DNA from 4 places in the Neobacillus sp. B4I6 genome. Region 1 is predicted to be linked to each of the others. Evidence: predicted binding sites of a transcription regulator. Region 1 holds the regulator's gene; each other region holds the start of a gene.
What was found. The regulator Rex, encoded in region 1, represses fermentation and respiration genes when NADH is low (regulators of the CRP and FNR family bind a similar motif). The targets are predictions, from matches to a motif close to TTGTGAAATATTTCACAA.
Positions count from the first base shown of each region.

Region 2: the regulator Rex is predicted to act here: its motif matches at 1,880-1,897, upstream of qoxA (cytochrome aa3 quinol oxidase subunit II).
Region 3: the regulator Rex is predicted to act here: its motif matches at 1,703-1,720, upstream of hcp (hydroxylamine reductase).
Region 4: the regulator Rex is predicted to act here: its motif matches at 2,034-2,051, upstream of QF028_RS32140 (cytochrome c3 family protein).

Region 1 covers NZ_JBNPWB010000002.1:4,963,899-4,967,114, forward strand. Annotated here, with positions in the region: gene QF028_RS26605 (NAD(P)-dependent malic enzyme) at 215-1,462, opposite strand; gene QF028_RS26610 (redox-sensing transcriptional repressor Rex) at 1,622-2,278, opposite strand; gene moaC (cyclic pyranopterin monophosphate synthase MoaC) at 2,315-2,812, opposite strand; gene QF028_RS26620 (ABC-F family ATP-binding cassette domain-containing protein) at 2,991-3,216, shown strand, end outside.
Region 2 covers NZ_JBNPWB010000002.1:2,760,882-2,764,097, reverse strand. Annotated here, with positions in the region: gene qoxB (cytochrome aa3 quinol oxidase subunit I) at 1-870, opposite strand, end outside; gene qoxA (cytochrome aa3 quinol oxidase subunit II) at 860-1,837, opposite strand; gene QF028_RS15745 (iron-sulfur cluster assembly accessory protein) at 2,212-2,514, shown strand; gene QF028_RS15740 (Hsp20/alpha crystallin family protein) at 2,587-3,000, opposite strand; gene QF028_RS15735 (spore germination protein) at 3,013-3,216, opposite strand, start outside.
Region 3 covers NZ_JBNPWB010000002.1:785,184-788,399, reverse strand. Annotated here, with positions in the region: gene QF028_RS05850 (Crp/Fnr family transcriptional regulator) at 1-309, shown strand, start outside; gene hcp (hydroxylamine reductase) at 344-1,642, opposite strand; gene QF028_RS05840 (Hsp20/alpha crystallin family protein) at 1,834-2,316, shown strand; gene QF028_RS05835 (YppG family protein) at 2,528-3,091, opposite strand.
Region 4 covers NZ_JBNPWB010000002.1:6,089,988-6,093,203, reverse strand. Annotated here, with positions in the region: gene QF028_RS32145 (NapC/NirT family cytochrome c) at 1-505, opposite strand, end outside; gene QF028_RS32140 (cytochrome c3 family protein) at 533-1,930, opposite strand; gene secA (preprotein translocase subunit SecA) at 2,470-3,216, shown strand, end outside.

The DNA of each region.
Region 1 (3,216 bases):
ATTGCAAAACCCTAGATGTCCTTCTAGGAAATGTTTTATTACTTACCTAAGGACGGGGTCATATAGGCTGATTTAAAAAAGAAAAAAACTATCATTCATTATTGTACTAAAAATTTAAAAGGTATATCGGAATTATGCCCTAATTCCCAAAATTTGAAAGACTACCTCAACTAGATTGAGATAGTCCTCCCTTAAAAGCTAAATTTTACTCGACCTAAACATGCACTGGTTGTTTTGCTTCTTCTAATGCTGATAGGCGCTGCTTAATTTCCTCAACATTGATAATTCTTTGGGCTACCCCTGTTTCCATTGCAGTATACGCAACCGCGGTTGCTACCTGTGCTGCGACCCGAGGGTCAAATGGATCTGGAATGACATAATCGGCATGGAGCTCAACCTCTGAAATTAAACCAGCAATTGCATAGACCGCAGCAAGCTTCATTTCCTCGTTGATTTCCTTGGCACGGACATCTAAGGCGCCGCGGAAAATGCCTGGGAAAGCAAGCACATTATTAACCTGGTTCGGAAAATCAGAACGTCCTGTACCCACTACAAGAGCCCCTGCTTCTTTGGCCGCATCGGGCATAATTTCCGGTACCGGGTTGGCCATGGCAAAGATAATCGGGTCACGGTGCATAGTGCTAACCATTTCCTTTGTAACGGCCCCGGCTGCTGATACCCCCACAAACACATCGGCGTCAATAAGCGCATCCGCTAACGTTCCTTGTTTTTGCTCGCGATTTGTCATTTGCGCCATTTCATCTTTGAATCGATTCATTCCGAACGGACGGCCTTCATAAATAATTCCTTTTGTATCACATAAAATAACATCCTTCACGCCCATATGCAGCAGGAGCTTAACAATCGCTACTCCAGCTGAACCTGCTCCGTTTACTGCAACACGTATATCTTCAATTTTTTTATCCGCTAATTTTAACGCGTTGATTAGACCAGCGGCTGTTACAATCGCAGTTCCATGCTGGTCATCATGAAAAACAGGAATCTCGCAGGCTTTGCGGAGGCGGTCTTCAATTTCAAAGCATTGCGGCGCAGCAATATCCTCCAAGTTCACTCCGCCAAATGTTGGTTCTAGCAGCTTGACGGTTTCTACGATCTGGTCTGTGTCAGTGGTGGCCAAGCAGATGGGAAAGGCGTCAACATCTGCGAACGATTTGAATAACACGGCCTTTCCTTCCATCACAGGCATCGCAGCTTTTGGTCCAATATTTCCAAGCCCCAGGACTGCTGTCCCATTGGATACAACTGCGACAAGATTGCCCTTCGAGGTATAATCATAAACTTTATTTTCGTCTGCATAAATGTCCAAACATGGCTCTGCCACACCTGGTGAATACGCTAGGCTTAAATCTTTTGCATTATGTACTGCCACCTTAGAATAAATCCCAACCTTGCCTTGGTGTTCCTTGTGCATTTTTAATGCTTCATCTCGTAAAATTGACATTGAATTTCCCCCACTTCCCGGTTAGTAACCGCTTGCATTTCATCTACCTACATCTTAGTGCATAAGAAAGTATTTTTATAGATTATGTAATTAAAAAAAGCAGGGATTTAATCATACAAAAGGCCTTCCACAAATTTTGTGGAAAGCCTTTTTAACTAATTATTCTTCATCTATTTCCACCGTTGGATAATGCTTTAAAAAGTAGACTAGCGATTGAAGCTCCACTGCCAAGTCAATATGATGGACCCTTATTAATGGTGGAACATTTAACCTTGCTGGAGTGAAATTTAAGATTCCTTTTACATTCGCTTTGACCAGTCGATCGGTTATCATTTGTGCGGCAGGAGCCGGAACCGTTAATATCGCCACTGAAATATTAGTTTCTGATAAAACCTTCTCTAAATCATCCATAGGATGAACGGGTACCTCGCGAATCATGGTTCCCATTTTGTCGGGATCCACATCGAAGGCGCATTCTATTTTTGTGTTATTATTTTTTAAAAAGTTATAGTTTAAAAAGGCAGTGCCAAGATTTCCGACTCCTATTAAGGCAACCTTAGTTAATTCATCCTGATCTAAGGTCTTACGAAAGAAGGATATTAAGTAATTAACATTATACCCATAGCCCTTTTTCCCTAACGCACCGAAATAGGAAAAGTCGCGGCGAATCGTTGCTGAGTCTACCTTTACTGCTTCACTCAATTCCGCTGAAGAGACCCTTTGCTTGCCGGAACTATGCAGGTTTTTTAGAAATCGATAATAGAGGGGCAGCCGTTTTGCTGTCGCCTGTGGTATTTTCGTTGTTTCATTACTCATAATCTCCCACACCCCATGAATGGTTTAGTTAAAAATTTATTTAACTCTTTCATCTCTTTTAAAATCACCGTTTTTACCGCCCGTTTTTTCGACAAGATACGTCGGTCCAATTACCATACCTTTATCAACGGCTTTACACATATCATAAACTGTTAAGGCACATGCGGATGCCGCTGTTAACGCTTCCATTTCTACGCCTGTGCTCCCCTTCGTTTTAACGGCTGCAGCAATATATAATTGATAGTTCTCATCCTTATCCTGTTCCCAAGAGAAAGAAATATTAACACCTGATAATGGAATCGGATGGCACATTGGAATCAAATCCCATGTCTTCTTTGCTGCCATGACAGCTGCTACCTGGGCCACTGCTAAGACATCGCCCTTCTTCATCTCATTATTAGTTATTTTATCATAAATTTCTTTACTAACGGTAATGCTGGAATGAGCAAGCGCCGTACGTGCCGTTTCCGGCTTATCACTGACGTCGACCATTTTTGCTCTGCCTTCTTCATTAAAATGCGTAAATTCTGCCATATAAAAAATCCTCCCATCAAATCATACACTATTTTACCTTATATGTGTGTGAAACTTTGAACTAAATATTACATTTCTTGACGATTTAGGACCCTTACTCCGCTAATATGGCGAGCAGTTTATTGCCGACATACCGGGAATAAGGTACACTAATCCTATGTAATAGAGGTGAATGAGAATGATTTTGCTACAGGTTAATCAATTACAAAAATATTATGGTGCTGACCTTATTTTATCGAATATTAAGCTCGAATTACAAACTCGGGACCGTGTTGCTCTTGTTGGACGCAATGGGGCGGGAAAATCGACATTATTGAAGATTATTGCCGGACACTTGTCGCATGATGGCGGAGAAATTATCAAGCCGAAAGAAGTGACAATTGGCTATTTAGCTCAAAATACGG
Region 2 (3,216 bases), 2.2 Mb from region 1:
TGCGGGAAGGACAACAATATATACTTCAGGGTGACCCCATAACCAGAATAAGTTTGCCCACATCATATCCATACCGCCACCACTTAAGGTGAAAAAGTGCGTTCCAAAGATCCGGTCAAAGGTCATCAATGCAAGTGCAACAGTGAAAATTGGAAATGAAGCTACAATAATAACCGATGCAATGAATGAAGTCCAAGTAAACATTGGCATTTTCATTAGTGTCATGCCTTTTGTTCTCATTTTTAAAATAGTGACAATAAAATTAATTCCCGTCATTAGGGTACCAATCCCGGCAATTTGCAGGGCAATAGCGTAATAGTTATTCCCGATTCCAGGAGTAAATTCTTTCCCTGCAAGAGGGAAGTAAGCAGTCCATCCGGCATCTGGTGAACCACCAATAACAAATGAAATATTAAACAACATCGCACCACTAAAGAACAACCAGAAGCTTAACGCGTTAAGTTGAGGGAATGCCACGTCACGGGCACCTATTTGCAACGGGATCACCACGTTCATTAAACCAATTAATAATGGCATCGCTGCAAACAAAATCATGATAACACCATGTGTTGTAAAAATTTCATTGTAATGCTGCGCATCTAAAAATTTCATCTCTGGACGAGAGGTTTGAGCCTTCATTAAAAGACCATCTACGCCTCCCCGGAAAAACATCAGCACACCAGAAAGGATGTACATAATCCCAATCCGTTTATGATCAACCGTTGTCAACCATTCTCTCCACAGCCATTTCCATTTCTTTAAATAGGTAACCCCTGCTACTATTCCTATCATTGTTAATAGAATAGCAATCTGAGAACCTAGTATTAATGGGTTGCCGACGATAAAAAAGTCATGCCAATTAATGCCCATTGTGCTCACCTCCATCTGATTTTTCGCCCATGTCCATACCTTCCATGTCCATAGAATGACCATTTGTTTCTTTCTCTTTAAAAATCTTTCCTTTTACGCCATGTACTTCGTACAATTCAGGATTTGTATAAGTTTTAGAATTCATATCAGCATGGTTTACCCAGGCTAGATGAGTTCCAAGGAATGTTTCACGACCCAAGTGTGTAGGCTTAAGAAGTTGATAGTATTTCTTTTCTGTTAACTTTGGTGCAGTATCTTTGACTTCCTTTACCCATTTTTCAAAGGCCTGCGGGGATTTCGCTTCAACTGTAAATTCCATATCAGCATATCCCTTGCCGTTAAAGTTTGTATTTCTACCTAGAAATTCTCCAGGTTTGTCTGCAGTGAGATACAACTCTGTTTCCATCTTGTTCATGGTATACTTTTGACCACCTAAAGCAGGAACCCAGAAGGATTGCATTGTACCAGCAGAGGTTAATTTAAACTGTACCGGAGTGCCAGCTGGAATATTCACATAGTTCACTGTCTCGATCCCTTGTTCCGGATAGCTAAAAATCCACTTCCAATCAGCTGATGTTACATTAATGGTAATAGGTTTTTTATTTTCATACCCGGCAGGTACTTTCTCTAATTTATAGATTGTTTTAACAGTAGGAATCGTTAAAGCAATGACAATCAGAATAGGAATGACAGTCCAAATAATCTCTAATTTTGTACTGCCGTGTTCTTCAGGCGGTTCGTAATCTGCATTTTCAGGTTTCGCACGATATTTCCATATGATATATCCAAATAAACCAAATACAACGACGACCACTAGCAGCATAAAAATAAGTGACCAGTTAATCAAATCAAGAATATCACGTGCTGCAGGTCCTTTTGGATCAAAGACGACCATATTCGAACAGCCGCTTAAAAGTAGAATCGGTAATAAAGCTAACAGTGGAATTATGTAGCTTTTTTTAGACATGAATATTTCTCCCTTCCATAATGTACACTTTTAAGATTATAATCGTGAAATCTTTCACAAACAAGAAAAACTATTTCCTTTCTATTTTTTACTGAAACAAACATGGTTATATTAATTATTATTTAATATTAATTAGTCTTTATGTTTTTTCCTAAGACTTATATTAACAACTTTGCCGTGATGTTAATATAGCTTTTTGAATTAAATTGTGACAAATTTGTTAAGGATTTAATATCCATTATAAGGGGGAATAAGGTAAGTTGATTTTATACTAAAATTTAATTTGTCTTTTGTTGTCACAAACCTTTTAATTGTCTATTTTAGCTGAAAAGTGGGATAATACGAAGGAATACATAGTTGGAGGAGAGCACAAAATGAAGGTAAAAGTTAATCGGAATGCAGCAAAAGCATTGAAGAAAATGATGGAACAAGAAGAGGCACTAGGGAAATTGTTTCGAGTATATGTGACAAGTATCCACGGGGATCACGCCCATTATGATTTAAAGCTTGATACACCAACAGAAAACGATGTAGTGGTTACAAGTGATAAAGAAATTGACTTTATTCTTGATAAAAATGATCCGACCTTAAATAATATCTGGATTCAATATTTCCAATTACCAAAAGAAGAATGGCTAATTACCAACCCAACAATGGGCGTACATCATCACCATTAATAAAACAAGAAAAAACGCTTGTGAGTTCACTGCGTTTTTTTTTTGAATATATTCTTTTCTTTCTATTGAAAATTATTCCAACACACTTTTTCGAGGATAGGATATATGAAGTAGTCCATTATAAATTTGTGTTTGCATTAAATGAGCATAAGTTGGTTCTGGAAGTTCAATGACGCGTTCAAAATCACCATAGATTCGCTCTCTTTTCATTCCCATTTCAAATGGTAGAACCGGCTTTATTTTGCCATTAATTTTTAAATGTGTATTTGTGATTAAGTTAATTGAAAGATCTTCTCGATTTACTCCAGGTATTTCAAAAATAATAAAGTAATAATTTTCATTTAGATATATATCAAATTTTGGATTACATACCGCTTCTCTAAAAAATTCATCAGGATGTTTTTGCTTAAGTACGCTAGACCAAAAATTGCTCTCTCTATACTCATTTGTAATCTCTAGCCATTTTCTCATTTTTTCTATATCCATCTTACTACTCCTTTAAAGTTGATTGGCGATAGGCATAGAAGGGTTAGCTATTTGATCTTGATCACTAACATCTGGATCTACATTGCCTGAGTTCATAAGGGAAGAAGCCGGTGAAAAATCACCCAAAGAAAAATTTGCACCGACAAATTTACTATTAGCAGTATGGCTGTTATGCACAGTTGGACCTATATCAACATTTCCGTTTTGCGTAGCTCC
Region 3 (3,216 bases), 4.2 Mb from region 1:
GTATTAGGAGAAAAAATCGTTGATTTGCAAAATCGTTTAGAAGAACAGATTCTCAATAACACATACGAACAAATTATTAAACTACTGATTCGGCTCGCCCAGAAGCATGGTAAAGAACAAGAAGATGGTACGATCCTTTTAAAGTCCGAATTCACGAATAAGGATCTTGCCAATATGATCGGCACGACAAGAGAAACCATAAGCAGGACGCTAACAAAAATGAAAAAAGATGAATTAATAGAAGTAGATGAAGAAGGCAACATGATCGTAGATGTTGAAATTTTAATGGAAGAAATTAATCTAATCTAAAACCGCAGCAAATCTATGCTGCGGTTTATTATATTTATTTAATTGAGAGCTGTAGCATGTCTTCCATGTCTTCTATAGCTGTTCCAATCAATTTTAGATTAAAGGTGTCCTGAAGGACCTGTAATACCCCTTCAGAGATAAATTCAGGCGGCTTCGGGCCAATGCGGATATCCTGGATTCCTAAGCTAAATAAACCAAGCAAAATAGCACCTGCTTTTTGTTCAAACCAAGATAACACGATGCTGACCGGCAGTTCATTCACTTCACATCCAAATGCATCTGCAAGTGCTAAAGCAATCTTAACAGTTGATCCAGAGTTATTGCATTGACCTAAATCTATATACCGTGGAATATTGGTTCCCGGCACCACACCATAATCCACGTCATTAAAGCGGAATTTTCCACAAGAGGTTGTTAATATAACAGTCTCTGGCGGTAGTGAAGTGGCAAGTTCACGATAATAATTTCCGCCAGGTCCCGGTGCATCACAGCCTGCGATAACAAAGAAACGTTTGATTTTACCAGCTTTGACTGCATCAATTACTTCAGGTGCTAAGCCTAGAACCGTTTCATGATGGTACCCTGTTAACAATGTTTCTTCGGAATCAATTGCTGCTTCAGGAAGCTCTAAAGCTCGGTTAATTAATGGTGTAAAATCATCATTAATAATTTTCTCTACATTTTCAAGACCTGCTACTTCATATGTATACATCCTGTCTGCATATGACCCTTTAATTGGCATTACACAGTTGGTCGTTGCTAGAATCGCTCCAGGGAAATTTTCAAAAAGTCGTCGCTGGTCGTACCAAGCTTTTCCGATATTCCCTTTTAGATGAGTATATTTCTTCAATGCTGGATAGCCGTGCGCAGGTAGCATTTCAGAGTGCGTATAGATATTGATACCCTTTCCCTCTGTTTGCTTTAATAGTTCCTCTAAAGCAAATAAGTTGTGACCTGTAATAATAATACATTTTCCTTCAATTTTGTTTTGGCTGACCCGGATTGGCTCAGGGATGCCTAAACGCTTTGTATGAGCTTCATCTAGCATTTCCATTACGCGGACTGCTGATTGGCCAACTTTCATCGCCATGTCGATATGTTCTTGAACATTAAAATTTGAATTCGTTAAAGTCAAATAAAGGGATTCATGGGTGGTGGCATCGACAAAAGGATCTGTATATCCTAATTGATTAGCATGGGTTCGATAGGCTGCAATTCCTTTTAATGCAAAAATAATCGTGTCTTGTAAGCTAGCAATGGTTTCATCTTTACCACACACACCGATTACATTACAGCCGCCAGATGGAGTTTGTTCACATTGATAACAGAACATTTTAGTTCCTCACTTTCAATTTTATTTCTGCTTTACTATACTAATCGACCAAAATATTTAATGTGATTTACATCACATTTAAAGCAACTGTAATAAATCGTTCATAAAATTATTGCCATTTGATGACGGCACCTACCCAGTTTAGCCAGCATATAATAGTGAGTGAAATATTGGAAAGCGAGGGGAACTTAATGTCATCTAAGGTACCGAGTGATAAGAATGACCCTAAAAAGCCGAAAACAGAAGCTTTTGGCGAGTTAATGAAATCGATGAACGACTTTTTCAATGAAAAACCAATCAAAGGCTTCCTACAATCAATCGATGATTTTTTTAAAAGTCCATTTCCATCTGGATCGAGCTTTCATGTTGACACGATTGAAACAGGTGGGGAATACATCATCTCTGCAGAACTGCCAGGGATAAAAAGAGAGCAAATTCATTTAAACATTTCTGGAAACTATTTAACTATTTCTGTGGAAAATAACGAACTTGAAACCGAGGAAGACGAAATCAATCATTTATATCGACGTAAATACTTACGCCAAAAATCATCAAGAACGGTTTCACTGCCGCATACGATTAATGAAGAGAAAGTGAAAGCATCCTATCGTGATGGTTTATTAAAAATCCGTATTCCACAGGAAAAGGGGAAAATTATTGATATCGAAGACTAAATTCCATTTCCCTTCCATATGAAAAGACGGCTAGTAAAAAAGCCGTCTTTTTGCTGTTAAAACTTAGCTGTTGATTTCCACTCCAGGCGCGTGCGGATCGCGGGCGGTCCGGGGAGCCTCCTTTGGCGCTAAGCGCCTGGGGGGTCTCCCCTGCCCTGTCCTCCCGCAGGAGTCTTCGTGCCTTCCGCTCCCCAATCAACTGGGCTTTTTATTAAGCCTTAAATATTCCACCAAATCCCTTTACAAGTGATGATACTTGGTTAACCGCATTCATCATTTGACCTGCTGTATTCACCATTTTATTTATATCCACTGATCCATCTTGGGACTTGAAGGAATTCATAAACGATTGGACCCCTCCTTGCTGTTTTGGGGTTGCACTTTGCTTAGGATAAGGGTTCATCACTGGATAACCATTCATGGGCATATACTGTGGTTTTTGAACTATTTCTTCCTGTGGCTGTAAAGGGTTCTGGAATAGGAATTGCGAATCTTTTTGCGAAAATGGCTGGCTATTGTATGGCGTATTTTGAGAAACGTAGCCAGGTTGATAGTTTTGACCATATTGCTGGTATACTGGCGGGTAATAAGGAATTTGTTGATTGGGTTGTTGATAAGCGGTCCAATCATAGTTTTGGGGCTGAGCTTGGTAATGGAAGGGTTGATTACTATTAAAAAGCTGCTGATTCCTGATCTGACCAACTGGACCTTGCTGCATCATTTGCCCCGAATATTCATAATTGAGGTAATTAGCTGGCCTTTTTTTGCCAAACATGGGCAAACATCTCCTCCGCTTTTTTATCTACTACACATTATGAAGGAGAGAGAGGAAAGGTGATTCTTTTGAAAAACAATAATTATGTCAAAATGACGAGAATTTTGTCTGAAGTTTAAATATTT
Region 4 (3,216 bases), 1.1 Mb from region 1:
TCATTTTTCGATCAGCGACTTTACCATGGGCTACTCCGCTATGACACTGAATACATTCAACACCTTCACTTTTATGCTTATCATGGGGGATGATTAAGTCCCCTGATGGAGTTACTTCTCGTTTTAAAACGTCATGACATGATTCACATGCACTATCTTTTATTTCACCAGGCATCCGAATTGGTACAGCAGATGTGCTCGTTGAATGTTTTTTTAAAGCTTCAACTACCCCTTGAGCTTTATCTTTCGCTAATGTTTTAAACACAGGGTCCGTATGACAGTTGGTACAATCCACTTCACTGTGCGTAGAGGCTTTCCACGTATAGACCTCCGGTTTCATCTCATGACAGGATGCGCAAAACTCGGAGCTAGATGTTGTTTCTAGCCCCACAAAGCTGAGTCCGAAGAAGATGGCTAGAAACAACAATGTTAAAGTCGCAGTTTTGATTAATTTATAGCGAAATTTGGGAGTGGCCGACCGCTGTTGTTTAAGCTCCTCGTCCATAAAAGCGACCCTCCTGTTCAAAAATTATTATTTTTTCTTTTCTGCTTTAAAACCAGTTCGGTGACAGTATTGGCAGTAAACATCTGTTGGTGCTTTGACTTCTGTTGATCCTGGTTTTGGCTTTTCGCGATCGTGGCAAACGAAGCATTCTGATTTTTGATCCGCTGTTTTTGCTTTCGATGCGTGTGCTGTTAACCATTGATCACTGTCTACGTGTCCACTAGGACGGTTGCTGTGACAGGCACTGCAGAATTTATTGATTCGTGATTGGTCTTGAACGATTGTGATGTTTGGTGTATATTTTGTTTTTGTTTCTTTCATTTTAAGTAGAGAGATAATGTCTTCTTTTGGAATTTCTCTGATCCATTTAGAATCCTGGTGACAGTTCACACATTTATCTAGCTCTTGGACAGCCGTGCCGCCGTGTTGACCATTCCAGCCTTCAACCTTATGACTCTTAGGAACTTTTACTTTTTTATGGCAAGTTTCACATTCCATCGAAATTTTAACTTCTTTTTGTTGTTTTCCAATGGCTTGTAAGATGATATCTTGTGTTTTTTGATCATGCTCGGCTAACTCCTCAGCTTCGGTAGTTTCGCCTTCGTGTGTCGCCTCGGTTGTTGCTTCTGTTGAGACTTTTGTAGCTTCAGTTGAGCCTTCTTTTTTATTTTCTTCCAGTTTTTTCTCTAGCTCTTCTGGATTTTCCGGTAAGCTATAAGTTTCTTCTATCCATGGCTTTTCGCCGTTGTTTACTTTATCGTGGCAATCAATACATGTTCCCATGTTAGGTCTTAAATATTTCTTTTCCATCAATTTTTCAGCACTCTCTGCTGTCCACTTACCGCGTACTTCTTCGACGTTGATACCACGAGATGCCATTTTTGCATGGACAACCCCGGCGTGACAGGTGATACAAGGAATATCTTCTTCGATATGTCCTTTGTGATTTACCTTTAAGTCACCGGATGCTGTGACGAGTCGATTTTTGGAGTGACACTGTAAGCAGTTTTCATTTGAAACAGCTTCCGTTTGAACAATTTGTTCAGGTACACCAGTTACATGGTAGTACACTTCTTTCACTGATTTCATTTTGTGGGTAATCATATTGGTGAAACCTGGCTTGATATGACACTGAACACATGTGATCTGGTTGTGAGCACTAGCTGTGTAAGATGAATACTCAGGTGCCATTTCGTGACAGCTCGCACAGAATGTCGGCGAGTTTGTCATGGTAAGGACCCCGTATCCTCCACCAAAAACAACGATACAACCCACAAGTGAAACAAATAGTAATTTCCACCTGTTAACTGGATTCTTCCAATCTATTTCCCTGAACTTTCGCCAGAGTTTGCCTATTGGGCCAGTTTTTCTATCTTCTCTACTTTCGGGAACTTTATCTTTATTTTTTTTCCCCCAAATGGCCACTTAACTCACCCTTCCCATTTTGGATTCTATCTCTATATTTTTTCCATATTAACCTCTCTAAAGGTAGTATCTAACATTGTAAGAGTATATTCCAATGTACAACTTGTGAATATTTACTCATAGAAATCCGGAATGGAATTTCCACTGAAAATAACATAAAAACGTTGTTATTGAACGGTTGGATTAACACTACATACGCGTTGTTTAATATGCGTAATATTGTATTTTTATTCAATATTAGTACTATTTATTCAAAAACACATTAGGACTTATAGGTAGTTTTCCTGGTTGAAAGTTATTCTCAACAGTTGCCATTAGTCTGTCATATTTGACGATAAATCGAACATAACAAAAGGGCTAGCTTAGAAGTTTGACTTTAGTTGATTAATTATAGTAGATTGTACGAATCTTGCTTCCCTCTTACATTGTTGTCACTGTATTGAGGAAGTGGTAAGATTAAAAGGGAAATTATCGAATATTTTTGACTAGATTTTTTAAAAAAGAGTGTATTAGTCTCGATATAAAGGAGCGTTCATCAGATGATGGGGATTTTAAATAAAGTATTTGATCTGAACAAGCGTGAGCTGAAGCGGTTAGACAAGCTTGCAACGAAAATTGACGCATTGGCGACGGAAACAGAAAGACTGACCGATGACCAGCTGCGGGAAAAAACAGAGGAGTTCAAGGCCCGCTATCAAAACGGGGAAACACTCGATGATTTGCTCGTTGAAGCGTTTGCCGTTGTCCGTGAAGGCGCCCGCCGTGTACTTGGTTTATATCCGTATCATGTTCAGTTAATGGGGGGTATTTCTCTCCACGAAGGGAACATTTCCGAGATGAAGACTGGTGAAGGTAAAACGTTAACCGCGACCATGCCCGTTTATTTGAATGCTCTTTCTGGTAAAGGTGTTCATGTTGTTACGGTCAATGAATACTTAGCAAGCCGTGACGCCGATGAAATGGGTCAGTTGTATCAATTTTTAGGCTTAACGGTCGGCTTAAATTTAAATAGTATGGATAAGGATGAAAAGCAGGCAGCCTATGCCGCGGATATTACGTATGGAACAAATAATGAATTTGGTTTCGATTATTTGCGTGATAACATGGTCCTATATAAGGAACAAAAAGTACAACGCCCACTTTTTTATGGAGTGATTGACGAAGTTGACTCGATCTTAATTGACGAAGCCCGTACCCCATTAATTATTTCAGGTTCAGCTGCAAAGTCCGCTGCCCTTTATATTCAAGCCAATGCCTTTGTCCGTATGCTTAAAAGGGATACAGAT